DNA from 3 places in the Paenibacillus terrisolis genome. Region 3 is predicted to be linked to each of the others. Evidence: riboswitches for the same ligand, from Rfam matches in the RefSeq annotation. Region 3 holds a riboswitch; each other region holds the start of a gene.

Region 1 (4,227 bases), on a different contig from region 3:
ATATCCCCCCTTTATATGTCTTTTGGCCTATTCTATAATGTAAGATAAACTTACATATTGGGGGTAGGGAAGATGAAACTGGTCCGTTTTTCGGTTAAAAGCTCGGTTCCGTTTGGTGCGGGAATCGCGTTGATTCTGACTGTGGGTACGTTATGGCAAGCTTCACCATGGTATATCGACCTTTTGGCTATTTTAACGTTTATTTGCTTTGGAGCGCTTTGGATCGGGGATCGCGGGCTTGCTCTTGGAAGGAGCGTTTCATCCGATCGATTGCAAGGCAAAGGACCGGAAGCGGCGGATATGAAGAAGGCGGGGGAAACGGATCATCTTTCCGAGACAAACTGGGCGGTCATCGCCAATGAATCGCTGGTCGCGGCAGACCGGCTTCAGGCGGCGGTCAGCGAGGTGAATGGCAGCATCGAGCAGCTGCAACTGCTGGCCGACACGGCTTCCAGCGAAGATTTGAAGCTCAAGCAAAGTAGTGAACGTTCCCTGGAGCAGGTACAGGAAAGTTTGGCCGCTATGGGAGAGGTAGCGGCCTCCGCAACGCTCATTCAAGAATCGGCCGACTTGCTTCATGTGCGAAGCGATCAGGCCAAAAGCGAGGCTTCGCGCATCACGGAAGCCTTGGCGACGGTAGACGGAACGATTCGCTCGCTGGCCGATTCCCAGCAGTCGATCGCGGGTCCCATGGAGGACTTGGAGAAGACCGTTCGCGCCTTAGGCACATTGTATCGAGAAATGGAAGATATTTCCGGTCAGGTCGCATTGCTTGCGCTGAACGCCTCCATCGAAGCGGCCCGTTTTGGCGATCAGGGCAAGGGCTTCGACGTTGTAGCCGTCCGGATGCGTCAGCTGTCCGAACAGAGCGGACAAGCCATCAGCCATTCCGCGCCTTTATTTAAACGAATCGGGGAAGAAGTGGAGCGGGTCAAAGAAACCCTGAGTGCAGGGAAAAGCTCATCGATGGAGGTAATCTCGATCATGAAGCGGATGGGCGAAGATATACGCTTCATCACCGAAGAGGTGACGGCGGTGGATGGACTCGTGGCGGAAACGGGGCTTCGAAGCCAGGAGCAGGCCGCGTTGACCAGAAACATGGAAAGTATGATTGGAGAAGTACACGAAGCGCTGAATCGCAGCATTTCCCACGTGGAGGGGGCGCTGTCGCGAATGGAAACGCAGCGGGAATATACCTTCAAACTGCAAAGCGTTGCCCGCGGTCTCGACAAGGCGTCGGCCGATTTAATGGCTTCGCTGGATACGATAAGGGACAATGGGGATGTTACGGCTGAGAGCTCCGGACGTGTGCTTGAAATGGGGCAGTCTTATGCGCAAATGCTTTTGGAGGAATCGGTTCAACCGGCATTTACGGGAATGATGGAGCAGGAGCACCGCTCGGCTTTACTAAAACTGCTCAATAGAGAAGAGGTTCTGGAGGCGGCCTGGACGAATCGTTCGGATGGCACGTTTGTAGTCTCGATTCCGGAGGCGGGACTCGTGACCGCCAAAGGCAGGGAGTGGTTCAAACGGGCCATGCAGGGGGAAACGGTGCTCTCGGAAGCATACGTATCGGCGATTTCCAAACGCCGCTGCATGACGCTTGCCGTGCCGATTTTGAAGGAAGGCTCCGTCATCGGCGTGCTCGGGGCGGATTTGTCGGTGGAGTCCTGAAGAAGGTTATGGGAATACGCGGAAACAAAGATTTCAAAATTCGTTTTTTGCGTGAAGCAAAGGGAAGCGGGAAGTTTCCCGGCAGGCGAAAGTTAAAATCTTAACTTTTTCATATTGTCAGCCTGGCTCTTTTCCCCTATAATCCATTAGAGAAGAATTGCCTTTAGACAAGCGAATAACGAAAGTGCCCGTGGGTCCCGGAGATGAGGCGAAAGCCGCATGCTTTGGGTTAAAAGGGAAGCCGGTGCAAATCCGGCACGGTCCCGCCACTGTAAACAGGGATGAAGCTCATATGATGCCACTGTCGCCCGCCAAGGGAGATGGGAAGGCGAGCTGAAATCTTAACCTGCGAGTCAGGAGACCTGCCAACGGGAAATCTAGACGGTCCTTCGAGGAAAGGATGACGCTCTGCTGAAAGGATCATTGCCTTTAGACGGATGCTTGGATATCCGGTGTGGCGTGACTTTGTAGACGTACCCCAATCCTTAGCGGATTGGGGTTTTCCTGTTTGAAGAATGGTTCAAAGGGGAGACGAAACGGCCGCTAAACTGCAAAACGCTTCGGATTCAGGTGTTTCTTGAATAAGAAACGAAGAGGAGAAGGTCAGATGAAAAATTGGAAACAGATATGGGTAGCCGGGCTGCTCGCTTTGATGCTGGTCGTTATGGCCGGCTGCGGCGCGAACAATACCGGGAACAACACGGCGAACAACGGAAATGGAAATGCCGCGGTTAATTCTTCGGCGCAGTCCGAACAGCAGAATCAAACTGCGGCAAATGCCGATGATGAACAGGCGGAGCAAACGACTTACCCATACACGGTAAAGGATTCCTCAGGCACGGAATTTACGTTTGAGTCGGCGCCGCAAAAAATCGTGTCGTTGGCTCCTTCGGAGACGGAGGTTTTGTTTGCATTAGGTTTGGATCAGCAGGTCGTTGGCGTTTCGGATCTGGACGATTATCCCGAGGCAGTTAAGGACAAGCCGAAAATGGGCGGCTCCAAGGTTAACGTAGAGGCTATCGTGGCGGCACAGCCCGATTTGGTCGTAGCGGCCAGCTTCATCGACGATGCTACCGTCAAAAGCTTGACCGACCTCGGACTCAAAGTATTCCGGGCCGATCCCAAAACGTTCAGCGATGTTATGGACCATATCAAGACCATCGGCACCATTACGAATCAACAGGCTGAAGCCGGCAAGGTTCTTGAGCAAATGAACCAGGAAATGACGCAGGTGACGGATGCCGTCAAATCGCTCACGCCGGATCAGAAGAAAAAGGTATATATTGAATTTTCGCCGGGCTGGACCGTCGGCAAAGGCGAGTTTATGGATGAAATGATCACTTTGGCCGGCGGCGTGAACGTGGCTTCCGACACGACCGGCTGGACGGAGATTAATGAAGAGAATATCATTAAGGCAAATCCTGACGTCATTTTGTATGCCAAAAGCGTCATCGACGAGAACAACAAGACATTGGCGGACATTATTAAGAGCCGTAGAGGATGGGACCAAATTACGGCCGTCAAGGAAAACCGCCTCGTGCCGCTTGACGATAATCTGCTCAGCCGTCCGGGTCCTCGCGTAACTCAGGGATTGATCGAAGTGGCTAAAGCGATTTATCCGGATTTAATTAAGCCATGATAGGCCGTAAGCTGGCCGGGTACGGAGCGATCGGACTCATCCTGCTCGCCGTAACCTTGCTTGTTTGCATCGGAGTGGGCTCCGTTCCGCTGCCGGCAGGGCAGATCGTCGGTATTTTGCTTCACCGGCTTCCGGGAGTCTCTTCCTGGATTACGCCGGATTGGAGCACCGCTTCGGAACAAATCGTCACGCAAGTGCGTCTGCCGCGGGTGCTGCTGGGCCTGCTGGTCGGAGCCTCGCTGGGCGTGGCGGGGACCGCCTTTCAAGGCGTGCTGCGCAATCCGCTGGCCGACCCGTTTACGCTTGGGGTATCTTCGGGTTCGGCGATCGGCGCGGCCGTGCTGATCTTTTACGGCTGGCAGTACTCTTTGATCGGCGTATTTACTTTGCCGCTCGTGGCATTTGTAACAGGGATCGCAACGCTCTGGATCGTCATTTGGCTGGCGCGGGAGAACGGAAGCATTCCGATCGAAAGCTTGGTTTTGTCCGGCGTTGTCATGCAGTCGTTCCTTGGGGCGGTCGTTTCTTTTTTAACGGCGATGTCCAAACGGACGGTAAATGAAATTTTATATTGGACGATGGGCAGTTTGAGTCTTCGCGGATGGTCGTATACGGCCATCCTTTTCCCGTATTTGGCGCTTGGCGCGATATTCCTATGGAGCCAGGCCCGCAGTTTGAACCTGCTCGCTTTGGGCGAACGCCAGGCCGCGCATTCCGGGTTGCACGTCGAACGCACCAAACTGATCGTACTGCTGGTGGCTACGCTAATGACGGCCGCCGCCGTGTCGGTATCCGGCGTTATCGGGTTTGTCGGACTGGTTATTCCGCATATGATCCGGCTTATCACAGGGCCGGACTACCGCTTGATTATTCCGCTATCCGCGCTGGGCGGCGGCATCTTCATGATGTGGAGC
Region 2 (4,227 bases), on a different contig from region 3:
GTGTTTTTCAAAGGTATGCACCAATTCCCCGTGGCTACGTGAAGTTTCAATGGAAATCACGTCCGCGTCGAGCGCTTCAATCTCATTGATAATATCGTCAAATTCGCTGTAACACATATGCGTATGAATTTGGGTCGTATCCCGAACTGTGGAAGTGCTGATACGGAAAGCTTTTACCGTCCACTCAAGATAACGGGCCCAATCCTCCCGTTTTAGCGGCAATCCTTCACGCATGGCCGGTTCATCCACCTGAATCATTTCGATGCCGGCTTGTTCCAGGGCTTCGATCTCTTTGCGTAGCGCAAGCGCGATCTGATAGGCAACCTGCTCCCGCGAAAGATCGCTGCGAACGAAAGACCAGTTCAAAATCGTAATCGGCCCGGTCAGCATTCCCTTCACCGGTTTGTCGGTGAGCGATTGCGCAAAGGTCGTCTCCTTCACAGTCATCGGTTGGTCGAACTCGACGTCTCCGTAGATGACCGGCGGTTTCACGCAGCGCGTGCCGTAGGACTGCACCCATCCGCCTTGCGTAAACGCAAATCCCGGGAGTTTCTCGCCAAAAAATTCCACCATATCCGTTCTTTCAAACTCGCCGTGTACCAGCACGTCCAGTCCGATTTCCTCCTGGATTTGAATCCATTTGCGAATTTCGGCCCGGATGAACTCGTCATACCGCTCCTCGGACCATTCTTTCTTCCGCCATTTCTGCCGGGCCGCGCGAACCTCGGCCGTTTGCGGAAAACTGCCGATTGTCGTCGTCGGCAAAAACGGCAAATTCCATTTTGCTTCCTGTTTCCCCCGCCGCTCGCCAAACTCGCTGTTTCTGTGCGGAAATTCCGCTATGGCTTTCTCCACAGCTTTTCGAACGTGATCGCGATTTCTGGCCGGAGCTTCGGCAAGACTTCGCAATGCCGTGCGGTTATTCGCGAACAATTCAGGCGTAACGCCTCTCGATGCGGCTTGACCTAAGGCGATCACTTCATCGAGCTTTTGTTCGGCAAAAGAGAGCGACTCCAGCAGCGCCGGGTCAAGTTTTGTCTCTGGGCTGGCGTTGACCGGCACGTGGAGCAAGCTGCAGGAAGGCTGAATGATCACCGCCGGGTTGCCGGCCAGATCCAGGATTTCGTCCAGTAACTGACGGGCCTGATCCAGATCCGTTCGCCAAATGTTTCTGCCGTCGATCAGCCCCGCCCCTAATGTTTTGCCTTTCGGGAAGCCATAACGGCGCAGAGACTCAAGGTTTCTTTCCTTGCCATGCACCAAATCGAGTCCAAACCCGCTCACCGGCAAGCTGACGAACTCTTCATAATTTGCAACCGATTCGAAGAAAGTATTCAGCATGATCGACAGTCCGGGGACCTGCTCGGCAATGGTTTCATAGATTTGCCGAAGATGGCGGAGATCCTCCTCCGTTAAGGAAATCACTGCGGCCGGCTCATCGATTTGTACCCAAGCGGCTCCCGCTGCTTTTAAATCCTGAAGGACGTTGACGTACAAAGGCAGCAGCTTGGCTATCCATCCTCCCCATTCCGCATTCGTAAAACCTTTGGACAATTTCAAAAAAGTAAACAAACCGAGCAGAACCGGTCTTCCTTCGATCCCGAGCTGTTCTTTGGCCTCAAGATAGGCCGCCAGCGGGCGGTTTACAGTCAGTCGAGGCTCTAAATCCCTAAGCTCGGGGACGATATAGTGGTAGTTCGTATTAAACCATTTGGTCATTTTGCTGGCTGTCGCCGTGTCATTTCCCCTGGCAATCGCGTAATAAGTTTTGAGCGGCAACGTCCCCTCCGCCCAACCGAACCGTTCAGGAATCAGCCCGAACATCGTGGCTGTATCCAGCACATGATCGTAATACGTGAAATCGCCAACCGGAATGACATCGATTCCTTTATCCTGCTGCAGCCGCAAATGATCCAGGCGAATGGCCGTCAACTGCTCATGCAGCTGTGCTTCGGTGATTTTTCCGGCCCAGTAAGCCTCGATGCTCTTTTTCCATTCCCGCTGTTTGCCAATTCTCGGATACCCCGTGTTGCCGCTTGTAATTTGTCTCAATTTCTCTTCCTCCCTTGTTTGTTGTGTAAAACAAAAAAGCCCCCTTCAGCAAGCCTGCACGGCGCAGCTAAAGAGAGCCCTCGATCCGGAATTCGACGGTACACATCTTTAACACCTCCCTATCTCCCGTAGGTACAGCAGTGCTGTCGAAATAGGCAGGTCTCCTGGCTTCAGGATCGGTACCGGAAGACGGCCTTCCCGACAAGTCAAACTCGTCAGTGGCATGATTGCTCCGATTCCCCTGTTACAGTGGCGGGACCGCGCCGGCGCTACACCGGACTTCCCTTTTAAGCTTCAACCCAAACGGATGAAGCACCTATTCCCCTCATATTCAGTTCGAATATAGATACATGTTACTGCATAATTTCCGATTATACAACATAAAACGCATCGGATTAATTTCCTTACAACTTCTTCCTTGAGCATGAAACCATTTTGGTTTTGAAACGTAAACATAAATAAGCAGGGCGGATGGAAGCTCCGCCCTGCTGACTCTTTTGATATCGTGTGTGTTACCCTACAGCAATTTTAGGATTTCGTCTTTGATCGCTTCGGATTGAGGCCCGAATACGACTTGGACTGCGCCTTTGCCGAGTCTCATGACGCCGGATGCGCCAAGTGCTTTAAGCGCCCCGTCATTTACGATTTTGTCGTCCTTGACGATGAGGCGAAGGCGGGTAATGCACGCATCCACGGATTCGATGTTGCTTGGTCCGCCGATTTGCGTCAGAATTTTTGCGGCTCTGCTGTCGGCTGCGCCACCAGTTGCGGCTTGAGCAGGAGCGCCTGTTTCAATTTCGAATTCGTTCGGATCGTCGGAACGGCCCGGCGTTTTGAGGTTGAACGCCTTGATGATGATCCGGAACAGCAGATAGTACACGACGAAGAATACGAGACCGACCGGAATCAGGATCCACGCGTTCGTCGACAGCTTCATGTTCACGAGGTAATCAATCAAACCTGCGGAGAACCCGAAGCCCAGCTTGACATCCAGAATGTACATAATGTAACCGGCAATCCCTGTCAAAATCGCATGCACGACATAAAGAAGCGGTGCAACGAACATAAATGAGAATTCAAGCGGTTCGGTAATCCCTGTCAGGAATGCGGCCAGCGCGGAACCGATGAAAATGCCAGCCACCATTTTGCGTTTTTCCGGTTTTGCGGTATGGATAAACGCAAGTGCGGCGCCAGGCAATGCGAACATCATGATTGGGAAGAAACCGGTCATGAACATCCCCGCCGTTTTGTCTCCGGCAAAGAAACGGTTGAGGTCCCCGTGTACCACTTGCCCTGCGGCATTCGTAAAGTCGCCGATTTGGAACCAGGCGATCGTATTGATAACGTGATGCAAACCGATTGGAATCAAGAGGCGGTTGGCGATACCGAATACGAGCGATCCGATGGCGCCGAGTCCAACCACCCAGTTACCGAACTGACTGATAACGTCTTGAATCGGGCTCCAGATCATACCGACGAATACGGTAAGCACCATCGTGCTGGCTGCGGTAATAATCGGCACGAAACGTTTGCCGGCGAAGAAACCGAGCCAATCCGGAAGTTTGATCTTGTGAAACTTGTTATAGAGATAAGCGGACCACAAACCTGCGAAAATACCGCCGAGCACGCCCATGTCGAGAACGGCGTCGTCTGGAATCCAGGAGAACGCGGCCGGTACAGTTGCCAGCACCTTCACCAAAACTTGATAAGCGATAAGTGCGGACAACCCCGCAACGGCATCTCCCGCGAATCCGATAGCCACCCCGATTGCAAAAATCAGCGCCAGGTTGCCAAAAATGGCTCCCGCGGCGGCGTTCAGAAACGGAGCGAAGTAAGTGTTCAGAGCACCGCCCACTACCGATCCCAAAGGGATGTCCTTTTCATAGTTGAGCAGCCCGAAGCTTTGCAAAATACTTGCCGCCGGAAGTGTCGCGACAGGAAGCATCAACGATTTTCCTAGCTTTTGCAATTTTGCCAGAATCATGCAAAAATCATCCTTTCAATATTATATTGTTATGATTTTAGAACCGCCTTCAAAATGACGCTGCTGCCTGCAGTCACAGGTCCGGTGAAAGTCTCCAAGCTGCCGGTCACTTCGTTGGCGTTTGTTACTATGATTGGTGTAATGACGGGATAACCTGCACTCTCGATCTTATCGATATCGAACTCGATCAA
Region 3 (4,227 bases):
AGCTTTAAGGGGTAAGCTGAATCAAATGAAATACGATTCCGAATTGCTGTATATCAGTTCGCTGTTCCACGACATCGGCCTTACTCCCGCATTCCGAAGCACGGACAAACGCTTTGAGGTCGACGGGGCTAATGCTGCCCGCGATTTTCTTAAAAGTCGCGGTATTCCGGAAGATTCCATTCGGCTTGTATGGGATGCGGTTGCCCTGCATACAACCATCGGAATCGTCGAATATAAGGAAACCGAAGTGGCGCTTATGAATTTTGGCGTCGGTTATGATGTCGTTGGAAAGAACTTTGATCTCATCTCAGCAGAAGCGCGGCAGCAAATCGTCGAGGCTTTTCCTCGCAACCGGTTCAAACACGACATCTTACATGCCTTCTTGGAAGGCTTCAAGCATAAACCGGAAACGACATACGGCACGATTAACGCCGACGTGTGCGAAATGCTTCTTCCGGGATATAAGCGACCTAACTTTTGCCATCATGTCCTTCATTCCAAATGGGAAGAGTAATTTTCGTCAAATGAACCAGGGTTAGAAGGATGTTAGAAGTTTAAACTTACTGCACAAAAAAACGCGCCTTCCGAAAACCTCGGAAGGCGCGTTTTGCTTGCTTTTAGGATGCTGGTGAAGGGATTCGAACCCCCGACCTACGCATTACGAATGCGTTGCTCTACCAGCTGAGCTACACCAGCACATCTGTTTTTAGCGTGAAACAAAATTTATTATACCGCTTTTGAAAAATAAAGCAAGCGTAAATTTCCGGAATGCGGACGCTCTCCATCCCTTTTTCACGCCGCTTCGGCGGCGGGGGAGCCTAAAGCTTCTCCCGCACCGAGCGCAGCTTCTGCTCCGAAGAGCCGGCTTTGTCGCGGCGGTCGTCGATTTTGATCGACGTGGACACCCGCTGGGCGCCGGACTGGAACGGCGCTTCGTGAATCGCCCGTATGGCGGCAAACACGTCGTCCAGTGCCCCTTCGATGATGGTGCCCATCGAGGTCAGCGTGCAAACTACTCCCTCCTGCTGCTCCAAAACCCGCTGCAAATCCGCAACATAAGCGCTAAGGCTGGTGCTCCCCGTTCCGATCGGAATCACCGTCACTTCTGCAATGGCCATCTTAATCCCCTCTTTTCATGGTTTGTCACTTCTAAGATTACTAGATATTGGGTCAAACCCTTCATCCCTTTATTATAAACCATTTAATCTCCACTGGAAAAAATCCCATCATCGCCCATAAAAAGTTCACAAACTCCCGTGTCCCTCACGGGACTAGCGATTGGGGGATCAGCCCTCTTTTATCAGCAATCGATTCTATAAATCCACCGTTTACAAACACAACATATTGAGTTAATCTTAGAACATGACAACCAAATATAGTATAAATAGGTGATTCGGAAGACCTAGTCCTCCGGACCTTAAAAGGGAAGTGCGGTGCAATTCCGCTGCGGTCCCGCCACTGTAAACGGTAGCTTTGGTGACGCTCTCAACTGGGAGAAGCCAATAGCGGTTCGCCGACATTCATGCCACTGTATATTGTGATAGGGCAAATACGGGAAGGCGCCGGCGGATATACCGTAAGCCAGGAGACCTGCCTATTTGACGACACCGCTGTATATGATCCTGCGAGGAACAGGAGAGGTGTCCGCTTGCTGCTTATACATAAGTTTCACGATATAACGTGAATGTTTTAAGTTCCATTGTAGCGCATTCGGGCATTTTCAGCCTTGTCGGGTTGGAGATGCTTTTTATATGCAGTCAATGCTTAGTTTTTGGGGAGGAGAACTTTGTTATGGCATTGTTGAACCAAGTATATACTGACCAAGATGAAATGCTGGATGAAGTCATTCAATTAGGCGAGGAGATCGTTCACAGCCGTAATCTCGAGGTTTTGCGGGAAAACGCCAATTTGAACGGTGAGAGCTTCTCCGGCAAAATGAGCAAATTCGGCAGCGAATATGCCAAATGGTATGCGAATCATTTTGTCATGCCGAAACGGGTGGTTCAGGCGATCCGCGACAACATTCTCTATGTCCATGATCTTGATCAATATGCGATCGGCACGACCAACTGCATTTTTATCCCTTTCGAGAAATTGCTGCGGGAAGGCTTTAACACTGGCAACGGCAGCGTGCGTCCGCCCACCTCGATCATGACGGCGATGGCGCTCGTCGCAATTATTTTTCAATCCCAGCAGAACTCCCAATACGGAGGAGTATCCGCCAACAAGCTGGATTTCGACCTGGCTCCTTATGTGGGCAAGTCGTTCCGCAAGTATTTCCTGAAAGGTCTGGAGTATTTTGAGGAAGGAGAATCCGCTGGAGATTACGGAGACATTGCGATGAGCCGCGGCGACCTCCGGGAGCGTTTCCCGAAAACGTTCAAATACGCTTTAAAAGAAACCGAAAGCGAAACCATGCAGGCCTCGGAAAGCCTCATTCACAATCTGAACACGATGTCGAGCCGGGCCGGCGGGCAAATTCCGTTCACCAGCATCAACTACGGAACCTGCACTTCGCCGGAAGGACAATTAGTCATCAGCTCCCTGCTGAACGCGACGATGCGCGGACTTGGCAGCGGAGAAACGCCGATTTTCCCGATTCAAATCTTTAAATGCAAACAGGGTACCAACCAAAATCCGGGCGAACCCAACTATCCGCTATTCCTGAAAGCGGCGGAATGTTCGGCCAAACGGCTGTATCCGAACTTCGCCAATCTGGACGCGCCGCTGAATCTGCAGTATTACGATCCGGCCGATCCGGATACGGAGTTCGCCACAATGGGCTGCCGCACCCGGGTGCTGGCCGACCGGTTTGGCCGCAATCATTTATCCGGCAAAGGCAATCTGTCGTTCAACACGTTGAATCTGGTCAAACTAGGACTGGAACACGGCATTGCGCTGGGACGCCGAAAGAAAGCCGATGAACGCGGCTTCTACCACGAGCTTGAGCATTATATGGATATTGCTCTCGAAGGACTGCTCCACCGCTTTGAAATCCAATCTTCCCAAAAAGCCAAAGCCTCCGATTTCATGATGCGCGAGGGCGTATGGGAAGGCGGCGAATATCTCGCTCCTGACGAGCCGGTTCGGGATCTTCTGAAACATGGCAGCTTGTCCATCGGATTCATCGGGCTGGCGGAATGCATGAAGGCGATGTACGGCAAACATCATGCCGAAGACGAAACGGTATACGAAAAAGCCTTGGAGCTGATCTCTTTCATGCGCGCTTATTGCGATCGCCAAAGCGAACGCTGCAATTTGAACATTACGCTTTTCGCCACACCGGCGGAAGGCTTGTCCGGGAAATTTACCAAACGCGACAAGGTCACCTACGGTACCGTACCGGAAGTGGTCGACCGCGAATACTATACCAATTCTTTTCACGTTCCGGTGTATTACGACATCAGCGCGGCGAGAAAAATCGAGCTGGAAGCGAAGTTCCACGATCTGTGCAACGCCGGGGCGATCTCGTATATTGAACTCAACGGCAATGCCCGGAGCAACCCTGCGGCATTCCTGAAAATCGTTCAATACGCTCTTAAACAGCAAGTCAGCTATTTCAGCATCAACCACCCGATTGACCGCTGCTCCGCTTGCGGATATGAAGGCATCATCGGGGCGAATTGCCCTTCTTGCGGCAAAAGCGAAAACGAGGTTCATATCCGCCGTCTCCGCCGGGTAACCGGGTATCTGACCGGGGATTTCCAAACCCGCTTCAACGCGGCCAAGCAAGCGGAAGTCCGCGACCGGGTTAAACATGACGCATGAATATTTGCGGCTATTATCCCGAAACGATCAATGAAGGCGAAGGCCTCAGGGCCGCTATTTTCATCAGCGGCTGCCGGCATTACTGCAAGGGCTGCTTCAGCCCGGAGACATGGAATTTCAATCACGGCGACCTATTTACCCCGGAGCGGGAAGCCGAAATCATTCGTGATATTAAAAATAATCCCCTGCTGAGCGGACTTACGATTCTCGGCGGGGACCCCTTCTTCTCGGCTGCCGAGGTCTGCACGTTCATCGACCGGCTGGTAGCCGAGACGGGGCCGATATCCATTTGGATCTACAGCGGATATACCTATGAAGAACTGGTTGCCCGTCCGGACTCCCCGGAATACGAGCTGCTCCGCCGCTGCGAAGTGCTTGTGGACGGTCGTTTCATACTAGAGAAACGCGACCCCTCCCTGCGCTATCGCGGCAGCTCCAACCAGCGGCTGATAGACATAC

What was found. A riboswitch is a leader RNA that binds a small molecule or an ion and turns the genes downstream of it on or off. The one in region 3 is predicted to bind cobalamin.
Region 1: another riboswitch for cobalamin. It lies ahead of ACI48K_RS00495 (ABC transporter substrate-binding protein); the one in region 3 lies ahead of ACI48K_RS16305 (anaerobic ribonucleoside triphosphate reductase).
Region 2: another riboswitch for cobalamin. It lies ahead of metE (5-methyltetrahydropteroyltriglutamate--homocysteine S-methyltransferase); the one in region 3 lies ahead of ACI48K_RS16305 (anaerobic ribonucleoside triphosphate reductase).

The regions. Positions count from the first base shown of each region.
Region 1 covers NZ_JBKFGG010000001.1:100,577-104,803, reverse strand. Annotated here, with positions in the region: gene ACI48K_RS00500 (methyl-accepting chemotaxis protein) at 73-1,674, shown strand; cobalamin riboswitch at 1,850-2,058, shown strand; gene ACI48K_RS00495 (ABC transporter substrate-binding protein) at 2,282-3,313, shown strand; gene ACI48K_RS00490 (FecCD family ABC transporter permease) at 3,313-4,227, shown strand, end outside.
Region 2 covers NZ_JBKFGG010000006.1:161,383-165,609, reverse strand. Annotated here, with positions in the region: gene metE (5-methyltetrahydropteroyltriglutamate--homocysteine S-methyltransferase) at 1-2,052, opposite strand, end outside; cobalamin riboswitch at 2,190-2,387, opposite strand; gene nagE (N-acetylglucosamine-specific PTS transporter subunit IIBC) at 2,570-4,033, opposite strand; gene ACI48K_RS08375 (PTS sugar transporter subunit IIA) at 4,066-4,227, opposite strand, start outside.
Region 3 covers NZ_JBKFGG010000017.1:159,822-164,048, forward strand. Annotated here, with positions in the region: gene ACI48K_RS16290 (HD domain-containing protein) at 1-514, shown strand, start outside; tRNA gene ACI48K_RS16295 (tRNA-Thr) at 624-696, opposite strand; gene ACI48K_RS16300 (MTH1187 family thiamine-binding protein) at 819-1,118, opposite strand; cobalamin riboswitch at 1,370-1,612, shown strand; gene ACI48K_RS16305 (anaerobic ribonucleoside triphosphate reductase) at 1,792-3,768, shown strand; gene nrdG (anaerobic ribonucleoside-triphosphate reductase activating protein) at 3,765-4,227, shown strand, end outside.